2 regions of the Cytobacillus sp. Bva_UNVM-123 genome follow, and region 2 is predicted to be linked to the other one. Evidence: predicted binding sites of a transcription regulator. Region 2 holds the regulator's gene; the other holds the start of a gene.

Region 1 (3,423 bases), 870 kb from region 2:
GCGTATTTGCTTGCGCAAAAAGGGTTTCGAGTTCTGCTTCCTGAGGCATTATATCATGGAGAGCGAAATCCTGGCTTATCAGGTCATAGCTTAAATATTCACTTTTGGGAAATTGTCCTACAATCAATTCAAGAACTTGATCTATTAAAACGATCATTTGAAGAAAGAGAATTAATTGATCCTGATCGAATTGGAGTAGTTGGTACATCGATGGGTGGCATTGTTACGCTTGGTGCATTAACGAAATACAATTGGATAAAAGCTGCAACAAGCTTAATGGGAATGCCTTATTATGAAAAGCTAGCACTTAAGCAGCTAGATGATTTAAAGAAAAATGGACTTAATATACCAATAACAGAAGATGAATTATCAAAGTTAATGGACAGGCTAAGAGCGCTCGATTTAAGCTTACAACCAGAAAAACTCCATAATCGACCATTGCTTTTTTGGCATGGAAAAAAAGATTCTGTCGTTCCTTATGAATATTCCTATCGATTTTATGAAAAAATTAAACCGTTATATGAACAACATCCAGATAGACTTCAATTTATAACCGATCTTCATGCAGGTCATAAAGTGAGCAATGACGGGGTATTAAAAACAGTCAACTGGTTTGAAACATATATTTAATAAGAAGTGAAACTGCAAAAGCAAAAATTCACAAAGGTAAATTTAATTTAACTTCGTGGAGATATTTGCTAATATAGTGGCAGTAGGCGAATTTGATAAAAAAGGAGCTGTTCAATATGGACCAAGATTTAAAAGATAGCATTATGGGTGCATTAGAACTTGTTGTTGACCCTGAAATAGGCATTGATATTGTGAACCTTGGATTAGTTTATAATGTAGACATGGATGAGGCTGGAAAGACAACGATTGACATGACATTAACTTCAATGGGCTGTCCATTAGCTGGAACGATTGTTGAAAATGTTAAAAGTGCACTAGCTGATATTCCAGAAGTTACTGAGACTGAAGTCAATATTGTGTGGAACCCACCATGGTCAAAAGATAAAATGTCTCGTTACGCTAAAATTGCTTTAGGAATTCGCTAGAAGGGTGTAAGGAGTAATTATGAACAAAGTAATATTATTAAGTTCGGATCAATTAGGTAAAGGTGAAAAGGAGTTAGGTGAAGGGATATTAGAAACATTTTTCACCTTGCTTAAACAAAGAGAGGAACTACCGATAGCGATATTTTGCATGAATAGTGGTGTTTTTACATTAACCGAAAATTCTTTTGTTTCCGTACATTTAAAGGAGTTAGAAGAAAAAGGTGTTGAAATCATAGCATGCAAAACATGTGTAGATTACTATAATATTGAGAAAAGAATGGTAGCAGGCAAAATTGGCGGAATGCCACAATTTATTGACTTGGCTGCAAAATACGAAGTATTAACAATCTCTTAGAAAACAACAGCAGGGTTTATCCCGCTGTTGTTTTTTCTATCAGAAAGTTTACGTAGTGAACGTTTTTCTTCTAAAAATTAATATAAATTATCGATAATTACACTTTTTATGTGAGCTATTTCACTTATTTAATTTCATTTATCTTCTATAATTGAATTCGTAATAAACTTTGGAAATGATACAAGAATGAGAATGGGAAATCAGAGGGAGGATTTCACATGAATTTTAATAGAGATTTTAATAAAGATCCTTTTATTGTTATATGGGAATTAACAAGAGCCTGCCAGCTAAAATGTTTGCATTGCCGAGCAGAAGCACAGTATAAAAGAGATCCTCGTGAATTGTCTTTTGAAGAAGGGAAAGCATTAATAGACGAGATTTATGAAATGAATAATCCGATGCTCGTATTTACAGGTGGAGATCCACTAATGCGAGAGGATGTATTTAAAATTGCCGACTATGCAGTAAAAAAAGGTGTACGAGTTTCGATGACTCCAAGTGCTACACCAAATGTTACGAAGCAAGCCATTGAAAAAGCTAAGGAAGTTGGCTTATCTCGCTGGGCGTTTAGTCTTGATGGACCAACTGCCAAAATTCATGATCATTTTCGTGGAACTGAAGGTTCCTTTGATTTAACAATTGAACGTATTAAATATTTGCATGAATTGGAGATTCCAATACAAATTAACACTGTTATTTCTCGATATAATATTGATTATCTCGATGAAATGGCCAAAGTAGTCGAGGATTTGCAATGTGTTCTATGGAGTGTCTTCTTCCTCGTACCAACCGGTAGAGGGCAAGAAACAGATATGATTTCACCAGTTGAACATGAAAAAGTATTTACATGGCTATATAATTTAAGTAAAAAAGTGCCGTTTGATATAAAAACGACAGCTGCACAGCATTATCGCAGAGTTGTTATTCAACATAAGATACGTGAGGCGAAGGAACATAAGGATGAAATTGATTATTTAGATGCCTTGACTCAGCAAGGTTTAACAGGCTCTATCGATGGACTCGGCCGAGCTCCAAAAGGAGTAAATGATGGAAATGGCTTTGTTTTTATCTCACATGTTGGAGATGTTTATCCAAGCGGCTTATTACCGGTTAAGGCGGGGAATGTGAGAGAGCAATCATTAGCTGAAATTTATCGCGAATCACCGGTATTTAAGGATTTAAGAAATCAGGATAAATATAAAGGTAAGTGTGGTGTATGTGAATATAGATATGTTTGTGGTGGTTCCCGCTCGCGTGCATATGCCATGACAGGCGATTATCTAGAGAGTGAACCTTTCTGTGTTTATATTCCGAAGGCTTTACGAAAAAAAGCTTAGAAGCGAATTTGACATGCTATAGCATAAAGGAAAGTGCAGCATAAAACTATGCTGCACTTTTAATCTATAATACAATAGGAAATAAGATAAGTACTTGTAACCGTTCTCAAAGGAAAATGATTACAATTCTAGGCGATTTTAAATGAATAATATTGACAACATCATGACAATTTATACAACGTTATTAACATAGAAGTGGTATTATGTTGTAATACTTGTAGTATAGTGTATATACAAGTTATTGTAATGAAGATCACTCTGGGATGGAGTTGACTTATATGGAAAAACAACTTATTAAAGATCAATTAAATAGGCCATTAAGAGATTTACGAATTTCAGTCATTGACAGATGTAATTTCAGATGCACGTATTGTATGCCTGCTGATATTTTTGGTTCTGATTTTGCCTTTTTGCCGAGAAGTGAATTATTAACATATGAAGAAATTGAACGTTTAGCAAAAATATTTGTTGGGCTAGGTGTCGAAAAGATTCGTCTAACGGGAGGCGAGCCGTTACTTCGTAAGGATATGCCATTATTGGTTGAAAAGCTTTCCGCAATTGAAGGATTAAAGGATATTGGCTTAACAACGAATGGTGTATTTCTTCCAAAGTATGCAATGGACTTAAAAAAGGCAGGACTGTTACGAGTAAATATTAGTTTAGATACGCTCAATTC
Region 2 (3,423 bases):
CTCAATTTTTTGTAAAAACTTTCTTATCCTCCTTTTTTCAGTATTTACAATTTGAAACAAAAGCCCTTTTATGAGTAAAATAGAGTGAAACTTCAATCAGTGGGAAGTAGGGGTGTTACAGCCCGTTAATCTGTGATAAAGATTAGTTCATTAGTTTTTTTGCCTAGAAAATTTGATTTTATTGTAAGGAGAACAAACATTGAAAAGAGTTTATTGGATTATTCTCATTGCCTATATTGCGATGCATCTTTCCAGTTTGGTCGCTGTGCCACTAATTATTTTTGTAAGCGCCTTTTTTGGTCAAAATCCTGAAGAAATGAGATTATTTGCTGCTACAGCATGGATCGTTTTCAGCTTTTCCGTTACATTAATCATTACATTGCTATTGCTCCGTAAGGAAATGACGAATAAAGACTTAATGAGAGATTCAGCTTCTCCGTTAACTTCAGTTGCATGGGCAATTGGCGGTGTATTTCTAGCGATGATAGCCCAATTGGTTGCCGCCAATATTGAAAGATTGCTTGGGATTGAAATGGGTTCTGAAAACACGCAAGACATTTTAAGACTTATTGAAGCTTCTCCCATTGTCATTCTAGTCAGCTCGATCATCGGGCCAATTCTAGAGGAAATTGTTTTCCGAAAAATTATCTTTGGTACATTATATAAACGACTAAATTTCTTTTTTGCAGGACTTATTAGCTCGATTATTTTTGCTATTGCCCACACTGATTTCAAACATATTCTTCTATACACTGCGATGGGCTTTACGTTTGCTTTCCTTTATGTGAGAACAAAGCGGATTATCGTGCCAATCTTTGCCCATACAGCAATGAATACGCTCGTCGTCTTGATTCAGTTTAATCAAGATAAAATTGAAAACTGGTTAAAGAAAATGGAACAATTTCAAGCCTTTATTGGAGGATTTTTATGAGAAGGTCACCATTAGTTTCAGGTATTTTTTATATTATACTCGGCATCCTCTTCACTTATATTGCTATTCAATACATAGAGAGAGAGCAAGGGTGGGGGATTTTTACTTATTTTCTTATTATCCTGGCAACTTTTGATATCGGTTCAGGTTTGCGCTTGATCGCTTTGCATTTTAGAATGAAACATGATCAACAAAAAAAATGAAGAGGCTGGGACAAAAATATTTTAGCCTATAAAAAAACCGAACTATTTTACGAAAAGACAATTAAGTACTTCGTAATAGTTCGGTTTTTACTTTTTTGGTACGTTGTTCCTTAAAATATCATTCGGTTTTACAAAGTGGAAATTTAGTTATGTCCCAGCCTCTTCTTTTATATGGGAAAATCATTTACCATTTACTACCTTTATCATGAAATTTGCGCTTTTTAATTCTCTTTTTCTGAAGGATAGTGCTTTAAAAAATAGATAAGTGATTGAAGTTCAATAGCAAGGTCAATGTGATGAATTCTAATTGTAGGTGGTACAGAGAGACGTGCAGGTGTAAAATTCAAAATGCCATTAATCGTACTCTGCACGATTCGGTCAACAATCGGTTGGGCAGCTAGAGCTGGTACTGTTAAAATCGCTACTTCTATTTGATGCTCAGCGATAATCTTTTCTAGCGCATCCATATGATAGATTGGTACATCCCCGATCGTTGTACCAACTTTAGTAGGAGATACATCAAATGCTACTTCAATTTTTGTATTATTGTTTTTAAGAAAATTATAATTTAGAAAGGCTGTTCCTAAATTACCTACCCCAATAAGTGCCACTTTCGTAAGTTCATCCTGTGCTAATGTTTTTCGGAAAAACGATAGCAAATAATTGACATTATAGCCATAGCCTTTTTTCCCTAGTGCACCAAAATATGAAAAGTCTCTTCGAATCGTTGCTGAATCAACTTTCACTGCATCACTTAGCTCCGCAGATGAAACTCTAGTCTTGCCTGATGCATGCAAATTTTTGATGAAACGATAATATAGTGGAAGTCTTTTTGCTGTCGCTTGTGGAATCTTAATTGTCTCGTTTGCCATTCCATTTTCCCCTCTCCCAAATGCAGCGTTGAAAAATAAGTTTGCCTTGGCATAATTCCGTCAGATCTTCACCTTCAATTACATACAAGCTAAATTCTTCAATCGTTTTGAGAGAGAGTTTTATTTTCTTGAGCACAAAATAAACCTCTCTCACTGATTTTATTAAAGAATTTCTCTTTTAAAATCACCATTCTTGCCGCCAGTTTTTTCTACTAAATAGGTTTTACCAATAATCATCCCTTTATCAACAGCTTTACACATATCATAAACTGTTAGAGCACATACAGAAGCCGCTGTTAGCGCTTCCATTTCCACACCAGTATTTCCTTTTGTTTTCACGGATGCCATAATTATCAATTTATACTCTTCTTCACGTGGCTCCCATGAGAAGGAGATATCCACACCTGTTAATGGGATTGGGTGACACATTGGAATTAGCTCCCATGTCTTCTTGCAAGCCATGACACCAGCTACTTGAGCAACCGCAAGAACGTCGCCTTTTTTCATTTTGTTTGATGTAATTTTTTCATAGATCTCTTTATTTACAGTAATACTAGAATAAGCTATTGCGGTTCGGAATGTTTCAGGCTTAGCACTGACATCTACCATTTTAGCTCTACCCTCTTGATTAAAATGTGTAAAATCCGCCATATAAAAACCCCTCTCTTTAAAATCATACACTATTTTTATCCAATTGTGAAAGCTATGTATGTTTCTTCACATATCTTTTTTTTTACCCGCAGGCATCCCTTTATTGCCCTACATATATGAATAGGTTACACTATCTCTAGAGTATAGAGGTGAAAGAAATGATTTTATTACAAATAAATCAGCTAGAAAAAAACTTCGGCGCCGATTCTATTTTAACGAATATTAAGCTAGAAGTACAAAATCGAGACCGAATTGCTCTTGTCGGCCGTAATGGAGCCGGTAAGTCTACCCTATTAAAAATAATTGCTGGACAAGTTTCTTATGATGCGGGTGAAATTATCAAGCCAAAAGAAGTAGAAATTGGGTATCTCGCTCAACATACAGGATTAGAATCAGATCGCTCTATTTGGGATGAAATGTTAACCGTTTTCGCTCATTTAAAAAAGCAGGAAAAAGAACTGCGTAAGCTTGAAGAAAAGATGGCAGATCCTGATTTAATTGCCAATCATAAAGAATATGAGCGAATTTTATCTGAATATGACACCCGACAGCTTCAATTTAAAGAACAAGGGGGCTATCAATACGAATCAGATATTCGCTCTGTTCTCCATGGTTTAAACTTTCAATCCTTTAGCTATGATACAAAAATAGCAGCATTGAGCGGTGGGCAGAAAACAAGGCTTGCTCTCGGTAAGCTACTACTGACAAAACCTGATATTTTAATATTGGATGAGCCGACAAACCATCTTGATATTGATACTTTATC

The links. Region 2 encodes Rex, which represses fermentation and respiration genes when NADH is low (regulators of the CRP and FNR family bind a similar motif). Its sites were predicted from a motif close to TTGTGAAATATTTCACAA; they were not measured.
Region 1: KDN24_RS08385 (TIGR04053 family radical SAM/SPASM domain-containing protein) is a predicted target of Rex. The motif match lies at 1,519-1,536, and genes of this name have one in related genera.

The regions. Positions count from the first base shown of each region.
Region 1 covers NZ_CM177772.1:1,715,937-1,719,359, forward strand. The annotation lists gene yjfP (esterase) at 1-630, shown strand, start outside; gene KDN24_RS08375 (metal-sulfur cluster assembly factor) at 747-1,055, shown strand; gene KDN24_RS08380 (DsrE family protein) at 1,072-1,410, shown strand; gene KDN24_RS08385 (TIGR04053 family radical SAM/SPASM domain-containing protein) at 1,629-2,747, shown strand; gene moaA (GTP 3',8-cyclase MoaA) at 3,026-3,423, shown strand, end outside.
Region 2 covers NZ_CM177772.1:843,716-847,138, reverse strand. The annotation lists gene KDN24_RS04205 (CPBP family intramembrane glutamic endopeptidase) at 200-931, shown strand; gene KDN24_RS04200 (YdiK family protein) at 928-1,134, shown strand; gene KDN24_RS04195 (redox-sensing transcriptional repressor Rex) at 1,356-2,006, opposite strand; gene moaC (cyclic pyranopterin monophosphate synthase MoaC) at 2,169-2,657, opposite strand; gene KDN24_RS04185 (ABC-F family ATP-binding cassette domain-containing protein) at 2,816-3,423, shown strand, end outside.